3 regions of the Clostridium moutaii genome follow, and region 2 is predicted to be linked to each of the others. Evidence: predicted binding sites of a transcription regulator. Region 2 holds the regulator's gene; each other region holds the start of a gene.
The links. The regulator HrcA, encoded in region 2, represses chaperone genes, less so after heat shock. The targets are predictions, from matches to a motif close to TGTTAGCACTCNNNNNNNNNGAGTGCTAACA.
Positions count from the first base shown of each region.

Region 1: the regulator HrcA is predicted to act here: its motif matches at 1,988-2,018, upstream of htpG (molecular chaperone HtpG).
Region 3: the regulator HrcA is predicted to act here: its motif matches at 1,587-1,617, upstream of groES (co-chaperone GroES).

Region 1 is NZ_JBGEWD010000006.1:190,689-193,968, forward strand. It holds gene htpG (molecular chaperone HtpG) at 1-1,812, opposite strand, end outside; gene AB8U03_RS08405 (small, acid-soluble spore protein, alpha/beta type) at 2,148-2,327, opposite strand; gene AB8U03_RS08410 (oleate hydratase) at 2,453-3,280, opposite strand, start outside.
Region 2 is NZ_JBGEWD010000001.1:371,568-374,847, forward strand. It holds gene grpE (nucleotide exchange factor GrpE) at 1-553, opposite strand, end outside; gene hrcA (heat-inducible transcriptional repressor HrcA) at 642-1,682, opposite strand; gene hemW (radical SAM family heme chaperone HemW) at 1,872-3,023, opposite strand; gene lepA (translation elongation factor 4) at 3,062-3,280, opposite strand, start outside.
Region 3 is NZ_JBGEWD010000004.1:105,915-109,194, forward strand. It holds gene groL (chaperonin GroEL) at 1-1,181, opposite strand, end outside; gene groES (co-chaperone GroES) at 1,245-1,529, opposite strand; gene AB8U03_RS06040 (TVP38/TMEM64 family protein) at 1,874-2,596, opposite strand; gene AB8U03_RS06045 (4Fe-4S dicluster domain-containing protein) at 2,795-3,280, opposite strand, start outside.

The DNA.
Region 1 (3,280 bases), on a different contig from region 2:
AATTAGAAGTGCCTGGTTATACAACAGATTGGAATACATTTTTAATTTATCTTTATCTTCTGCATATGCCTTTTTAATTGCCTTGAACATCTCATGGTTAGTATTCACTTCCAAAATTTTATCTGCTTTGATGTTTTGATTATTTGGCATCATATTAAGTACCTTTTCCATTTCAATAGACACTTCCCCATCATTTGCCAGGCAGACAGGATGAGTTTTCAATCTATTGGATGCCCTAACCTCTTTTACTTTATCTTTTAACACCTCTTTCATAAAATCAAACAGTTGCTTATTTTCCTCAGTTTCTTTTTTACTTTCCTTATCATCGGAATCAAAACCTAAATCTTTGCTGGAAACAGATTTAAATTCTTTTTCCTTATATTTTGCAAGCATTTTAATTGCAAATTCATCCACATCATCAGTAAAATATAATATTTCAAAACTCTTATCTTTAACCAGTTCAGTTTGAGGTAATTTTTCGATTTTTTCTATGTTTTCACCAGCTGCATAGTATATATACTTTTGATCCTCTTTCATACGTGAAACATATTCATCAAGGCTTACAAGCTTTTTCTCCGTAGAAGAATAAAACATCAGTAAATCCTGCAGCACTTCCTTGTTAGCTCCAAAGTCAGAATAAACTCCATATTTAAGCTGCTTTCCAAAGCTATTATAAAATTCAATATATTTCTCACGATCATTTTTAAACATTAAAAGAAGTTCGTCCTTTATTTTGTCCTTTATTTTTTTTGCAATAAATTTAAGCTGCCTGTCATGCTGCAGAAGTTCTCTGGAAATATTAAGGGAAAGATCTGCTGAGTCCACCAGACCCTGCACAAAGCTAAAATAATCCGGCAATAAATCAGCACATTTTTCCATTATCAAAACACCATTTGAATAAAGTTCCAATCCTTTTTCAAATTCCTTTGTATAAAAATCATAAGGTGCCTTAGCTGGAATGAAAAGCAAAGTTCTATAACTTACTACCCCTTCAACACTTGAGTGTATCACCCTAAGAGGTTTTTCATACCCAAAATGCTTATCCATATAAAATTGATCGTAATCCTCAGGTTTCAATTCATTTTTATTTTTTCTCCAGATTGGTACCATACTATTTAAAGTTTCATCCTCAAAATAGTCCTCTTGTTCCTTATCATTATCCTTTTTAGGTCTGCTTTTCTTTACCATCATTTTAATTGGATACTTTATAAAATCAGAATACTTTTTAACTAAAGACTTGATTTTATATTCATCTAGAAACTGATCATACTTTTCATCTTCAGTATTTTCTTTAATCTTCAATGTAATTTCAGTACCTACCGTTTCCTTTTCACAAGGTTCAATATTATATCCATCTGCACCTTTTGATTCCCATTTATATGCCTTATCCGAATTAATGGAACGACTTTTTACAGTTACTACATCAGACACCATGAAAGCAGAATAAAATCCAACTCCAAATTGACCTATAATATTCACTCCATCTTTTATATCATTTTGATTTTTAAACGCAAGAGAACCACTTTCTGCAATAGTTCCAAGATTATTTTCAAGTTCTTCCTCTGTCATACCTATACCTGTATCAGTAATTGCAAGTGTTCTTTTTTCTTTATCTGCAGTAATTCTAATATAGAAATCATCCTTGTTGAAACTAACATTTTCGTCAACAAGTGACCTATAATAACTTTTGTCAATTGCATCACTGGCATTTGATATAAGTTCCCTTAAAAATATTTCTTTATTTGTGTAAATTGAGTTAACCATTAAATCAAGCAATCTTTTTGATTCTGCCTTAAATTCTTTTACAGCCATTCTATCATTTCCTTTCACCTATATCTAAGTTGCAAGGCACAAAGCCCCTTGCTACAGCTATCATTATATAATAAACCAATATTTCATCACTGCAATGAAATCACTGCAATGAAATCACTTCAATAAAACCACGCCTGTTATTTTAAATTAGCATGGTTATTTGTATTATACTTCTTGTTAGCACTTTCACTAACTGAGTGCTAATTTAATTTTAGCAATTATTCTATCTTTGTCAATATATTTTTATAAATTTATTTATTATTATAGATATAAATATGCCAATAAACTAGAAAACTATTTACTTCTAAATTTATTGGCATATTTTCATAAATTAATTATTTTAATTTTTTTTCATATTTTTCAACCATTTTTTTCACCATCCGACCACCAACGGAAAAATTATTTACTGAGTCAGGATTATTGTTATTTGCGGCCAATTCTCTGGCTGCTTCTATTTTTAACTTTTCCATACCTTTTTTGGCTTCAGGAACTAGTATTCTATTTCTTCTGGACATAAATATCATCTCCTCTAATAGTAGTTTGTACATTTCAAAGAAGTATATGATAGAAAATCATAGTATATTATTATGGAAACTTCTAAAATCCTCAATTTATCCCCTTTAGCCTGCTTTTCCACAGCTTATCTAAAAGCAGTTTTTAAAGCTTCCTTTAGCACCTTAGGCCTCCTTTTATAAGGAGTTACCGGGCGAATCTCTTTATCCGTTACATTAAATAGCTTATATATGGCAATTCGTGCTGACCGTACAGAATATTCCTCAGTAAACACCATATCTTCTGGGATCTCAACAAATTGACCAATCATGGCAAAATTTGTTGAACCTTTTGGTACAACCTGAGGACGATCGGTCATCTTTCTAGGTTGGAACTGAGCATCTACATAAGGCATCATACATGGAATAACATTGACTACAGTTTCCATTATTTCATCTTTTTTGTCTTCCATATGTAAATGGTGTAAAAGTTCTATCAAAAGTTCTTCACCAGTGCAATCAGCCATTGATTTCTTTATATAATTTCCAATTTTATCTGTATATAGTCCATAGCCCCAAAAAATAGTTGTATCAAGTGTTTGATTTTTAAAATGGGGCTGAGCTGCAACAACAATGCTCATTAACCAGTTGGAATCTTTAAATGTCATTAATGCACCACTGCCTGGAATATTAGTGGAAAATTTTTCAATTAGTCTTAATAATTTATTGCCCTTACAAGTTACAGTGAAACTTTCCCAGTTGGTTTGCTCGGGATGGCTGAAAAATGGTTCTGGATTGCCAAGGCCTTCTTTCTTTTCAGCTATTTTGGCCCAGAGTTCAGCAGAAGTCAATTGATTTGGATTGTATCCCGCCGGCCTATGCATATCTCCTAAAGTTGCACTGTCGGTCATACAGCCGTTTGTCATAATGCACACATCTCCCAGATTAAGCTCAATAACCCTTTCATCACCACTTTC
Region 2 (3,280 bases):
CAAGTGCAGTATTAAATTGTTTCACTGTCATTTCTACACCCTTTTTTAAATCCTCTGCATTTCCCTCTACTTTCACTGCCCTTTCCAAATTATCCAATACAGGTAAAACTTCCTTCAATATATCTTTACATGCATCAGAATAAATGCCTTCCTTTTCTTTCGATGTTCTTTTTCTAAAATTGTCATACTCTGCTTTGGTTCTGGAAAGTCTATCTTTAAGAGCTTTAATTTCATTCATAATTTTATTGTTTTCATCCTTCAACTTAAAATTCTCTTTTTTTAATTCTTTTTGGAGATTTATTCTTTTCTCTTTAAGTTCATCTTCTTTTTCATTATTTCCATCATCTTTTACTTCTGTTTCATCATCTGCTTTTTCTTCATAATCTACTTCTGTTTCATCTTTTACATTTTCCTTATCAGATTTTTGTAATTCTTCATCTAAATCAACTTTTTCATCTTTTACAGAGTTTTTATCTTCTCCACAACAACTATTTTCCTTTTCAGCACATTCTTTTTTAATATTCTGTGCATCCATATCCTCATCTTTTAACATTTAGACATTTCCTCCAATCCAACATTTTATTGCTATTTACATAAATTAAACTTTGCCAAACCATTGTCTGACTTTAAAACAATTTTTTCTATTTTCCATCAGAATAAGCATGACTTAAAATATAATTCATTTCTTTTACCACATTTGCCAATACGGATATGACCTTGGAATAAGGCATTCTTGTAGGTCCTATTACACCAATTTCTCCTATTGGTTTTTCATTTAAACTGTATACTGCAGATATTACACTGCAATCTTCTGCACCTTCTATATAATTCTCACTGCCTATTTTTACTGAAATACTTGAAGCACTGTTTAATAAACTACTTACCTTATCCTTATTATCCAACATGGATAAAAATTCTCTTGCCTTTTCTATATCCTTATATTCTGGATAATCAAATATATTTGTAGCTCCCTGCATATATATCTCTGAATTATCTACATCGTTCAATCTATCATATAAAACATAAATTATTTCATCGACTATATCCTCGTATCCCTTTAAAGCTAACTTAAGATTACTTATAATTTCTAAATCTATATCATCAGCACATAAATTTTTTAATCTGGAATTCAATATATTACTCAATTTAATAAGAATATTATCGGAAATAGTTTTCTTAATTTTTATAAAATTATTCTTTATAATCCCACTGTCGATTATAAGTACTAATAAAATATTGCTGTTAGATTCTATATTTACCAACTGTATATGCCTTATATGACCTTTTTTTACAGAAGGCGCTCTAACTATAGAAGTAAGTCTTGTAAGCTCTGACAAAAGGTAAATAGCTTGCTTTATTATTTTATCAACTTCAAATAAAGCGTTATTTATAATTTGGCTTTTTATTATATGCATTTCTTCTGGACTCAAATTTGGTATCTGCATCAATTTATCTACATACAACCTATACCCTTTATTGGAGGGTATCCTCCCTGAAGAACTATGAAGCTGCTCTAAATAACCCATTTCTTCAAGATCTGACATTTCATTTCTTATAGTTGCAGAACTTACCCCCAAGTCATATTTTTTAGCTATGGTTCTGGATCCAACAGGCTCGGCACTATTTATATAATTATTTACTATTGCCTGAAGTATTCTTATTTTTCTTTCATCCATTTCCATAATATCACCTCTTTATTAGCACTCATTACTGTTGAGTGCTAATGCTATGATTAAAAAATATCACTCATAATTTTTTTTGTCAACACCATATAAACTATATTATTTGAACAAACAGTATAGTTTATATGGTTTATACTCAAATTCATAATGTTTTCTCAAGTTTACTCAAAATATCTAATACAATTAATATTAGGTCAATATAAATTCACACATCACACTGTTAGATACTTCTATTCCCCTCTTATTTAAATACATTCTATCTCCATCCACTACCAATATTCCTTTTTTTATATATTTATTTATTATGCTGCCATACACTGAATAAATATCTCTATCAAATCTATATTTGAAGTTTCTCATGGAAATTCCATTTATCTTTCTAAGACCCATAAACATAAATTCCTCCATATCATCACAAATCGAATTCTTATGTTTATCCAATTTCATGAATTTTCCCTGGATGCCTTCTAAAATATATTCTTCTATATCCGATGTATTTCTATATCTATACCCATCTATATAAGAATGGGCACTGACTCCACAACCTATATAAGGCTCCAAATTCCAGTATACCAGGTTATGCCTACACTCACTGCTATTTTTAGAAAAGTTGGATATTTCATACTGATTGTATCCATTTTCAGAAAGAAACTCCAGTGCAAAATCATACATCTGTCTTTCTTCTTCTTCTCCTGGAAGTATTAATTCATTGTTTTTGTACATATTGTAAAAAGCAGTGCCTTTCTCTATTATAAGGCTGTAGCAGGATATATGCTCCGGCTCCAGTTTCACTACATTTTTCAAGGATTCCTTCCAATCTTTTAAAGTCTGACCTGGAAGTCCAAACATAAGATCTACATTTATATTTGAAAAGCCTAATTTTCTTGCCATTTTATATCCCTCTAAGAAATCACCTATAGTGTGGATTCTGCCTATTCTCTCAAGCATAAAATTCTGCCAGGCTTGAAGCCCTATACTCAATCTGTTGACTCCCATCCCTTTCAAAAAGCTTAATTTTGTTTCTGTAAATGTACCTGGATTCCCTTCTACTGTAAATTCCAAATTATCTTCTACATTTAATTTTTTCACAGCCTTATATATATTATTCCATGCTTTTAATGATAAATAGGTAGGAGTGCCCCCACCTATAAATATGGTCTTTATAGTTCTATCTCCTATAAGACCTATATCTTTAGCCAACGCTTTTGAATAGTTCCACATAAATTCTTCCTTGCCACTATAGGACGGGAAATCGCAATAAAGACATTTTTTTTTACAGAAAGGTATATGTATATATAGAGATGCTGATTCCTCTATAGTTGTCTTTTCAATGCTGTGCATAAAAACACTTCCTAAAAATATATAAATATTTCTCCCAACTAGTCTTCTGTTTTAAGTATGGTCATAAAAGCTTCCTGGGGAATTTCTACAGAACCTACCTGCCTCATTCTCTTCTTTCCTTCTTTTTGTTTTTCAAGAAGTTTTTTCTTTCTGGATATATCTCCTCCATAACATTTTGCAAGTACATCTTTTCTCATAGCCTTAACAGTTTCCCTGGCTATAATTTTCCCTCCCACAGCAGCCTGTATTGGTATTTC
Region 3 (3,280 bases), on a different contig from region 2:
ATTCTCATTTTTTTCTCTTTTAATTCTGTTTCAGTTGCTGCTCCAACTTGTATTACGGCTACTCCACCTGCAAGTTTAGCAAGTCTTTCCTGCAATTTTTCTTTATCAAAGTCAGAACTAGTTTCCTCTATCTGCACCTTGATTTGAGATACTCTATCTTTAATAGCCTTTTTATCTCCTCTTCCATTTACTATAGTAGTATTTTCTTTATCTATTTTTACTGATTCAGCTCTTCCTAAATCTTGTAAGTCAACTTCCTTCAAGTCTCTTCCAAGTTCTTCAGAAATCACCTGGCCACCGGTAAGTATTGCTATATCTTGGAGCATTTCTTTTCTTCTATCTCCAAAACCAGGTGCTTTTACTGCTACGCAGGTAAATGTTCCTCTCAATTTATTTACAACTAAAGTTGTAAGTGCTTCACCCTCTACATCTTCAGCTATTATAAGTAACTTCTTCCCTTGTTGAACTATTTTCTCAAGTAATGGAAGTATATCTTGAATATTTGATAACTTTTTATCTGTTATTAAAATATACGGATCTTCTAGTGCAGCTTCCATCTTTTCTGTATCTGTAACCATATATGCACTTAAATAACCTCTGTCAAATTGCATACCCTCAACTACTTCTAGTTCAGTTCCCATAGTTTTAGATTCTTCAACGGTTATAACACCCTCATTGCCTACCTTTTCCATAGCATCAGCTATTAATTTACCAATTTCCTCATCAGAAGCTGATATAGCTGCAATTCTTGCTATATCTTCTTTTCCATTTACAGTTCTTGAAACCTTCTTTATTTCCTCTACAGCCTTATCTACAGCTATTTTTATGCCTTGTCTTATAAGCATTGGATTAGCTCCAGCTGTAACATTTTTTAAGCCTTCTCTTATTATAGCCTGAGCAAGTAAAGTTGCAGTAGTAGTTCCATCTCCTGCCACATCGTTTGTCTTTGTAGCAACTTCCTTTACAAGCTGAGCTCCCATATTTTCATAAGGATCTTCCAATTCTATTTCTTTTGCTATAGTAACACCATCATTTGTAATGAGTGGGGAACCAAATTTTTTGTCAAGTATTACATTTCTTCCCTTAGGTCCAAGGGTTATTTTTACTGTATTTGCTAATTTATTTACGCCCTCTTGCATCTTTGCTCTTGCGTCTTCACTAAATAAAATACTTTTTGCCATAAAAAAACCTCCTTACAACTACTTGTTATAATAAATACTTTTTGTTCCTGAAAATCAACTTTTCTACTCAATTATACCCAATATATCATCTTGTCTTAAGATGGTATATTCTGTACCATCTATTTTTACTTCATTTCCAGCATATTTGGAGAATAATACTCTTTCTCCTACTTTAACTCCTATCTTAACTTCCTTTCCATCAACTATTCCACCGGGTCCTACTGCTACAACTTCTGCTTCTTGTGGCTTTTCTTTAGCAGTACCTGGTAAAACGATACCACTTTTTGTGGTTTCCTCTGCTTCAATTTTTTTAATTACAACCCTGTCTCCAAGTGGTCTAATTTTCATCTAAACCCCTCCTTCAAAATACTTTAAATTTATTTTAATTTATTTTTTAGCTTTCCTTGTTAGCACTCATTAATTATGAGTGCTAATACAATTATTATAATAATGAATACCATTTATATTATCAAATTTAAATTTTACATATATTATACTATTTTTCATAGAAAATATCTAATATGCTTTAATTAAATAGATATTTCAGCTTATTTCTATTAATTTCACAAATATACTGATATGCAGATATTTCATAAAGAAACCAATATTATTATTATCTTCCAACTAGGATTATATATACAAAATAATTGAAACTTATTTGAACAAAAAAAGCAATAAGCAATGTTTCAAATTTACTTATTGCTCTCTGATTGAAATTTTTTTACCGTTTTAGCTATTATTTTTTCTCCTTTTAATACACCTATTGCAAATAGTGAAGTCATCATTACAGCTATAATTATCAATACTATTTTATTTCCCGAATATATCTTTGAGCCAAAATAAGTGGAAATAATTATCCCAGGCAATCTTCCAAAAGTTGAGCATAATACAAAATTTCTAAGGCTAATACTGGATATACCGCACATGTAAGCTAAAATATCCTTAGGTATACCCGGAATTAAATACAGTAAAAATACTATGTAATTCACACTTCCCAGTTGCAATATTTTATCAAAAAATCTTAAATGTCTTTTCGATATTATTTTATTTATAAGAGGTTTTCCATAAATTCTGGATACACTATAGTCAATTATACTTCCCGCAGTTATACCTATAATAGATAGTATGCTTCCAAATAAAGTACCATATATATATCCGCCTGCAATTTGAATAATTTCCCCGGGTATAAAAAAGGCTATTACCTGTAAAATTTGAATAAATAAAAACACCGATATACCATATCTGCCATAAGACATTATTATATTCTTTATTTTATTAGGATCCCTGAATATATAAATATATTTATAATAATATTCATAAGCTGCAATAAGCAATATAACCAGTATCACACCCAATACTAGATAGGATTTATATTCTGTTAATTTTTTTTTAAATCTTTCACTATAAGTTTTCAACCCATATCACCCTTATAACATACTTATATTTTAATATTAATTATATCCAGTTAATTTTATCATATACTTTTGTAGACTAGAATATGATTTATAGCAATTTTATCACAAATAGTCTGCATTATTACCTTAAATTTTAATTAAACTTTAAAGATTAAAATGCACTGATAACTTTTAGTAAATTATCAGTGCATTTTTAAGTTATCTATTTAAATTAATTTCTTTAAATCTTCTTAAATTTTCGTTGGAAAGCACGGATTTTTTATTGGACTGTTTACTAAATTTGACCAACTGTGGTTTTGCTCTCATAATTTGTGTCATTGCAGCCGGTCCACCAATACATCCGCCTTGACACATCATTCCCTCTATAAAGTTACCCTGAAGCCTCTTTGATTTAGCCATGGTCATAGCTTTTTTTATCTCATCTTTTCCACTTACCCTTACAGGTTCAAATGGAATGTCACATTTTTTGTCACCTATATAATTTTCTATGGCAGATGTAAGTCCACCTTCTTGGGCGAACCCTCTTCCATAAAGAGATGCATCATCTACAGGTATATCCTCACAATCTTCAGGTTCTACACCAAATGCCCCCATCAGTGCTGATATTTCTTCAAATGTTAAAACATAATCCACTGCACCTTTTATAGATTTCCTATTTATTTCACTTTTTTTAGCAGTACAAGG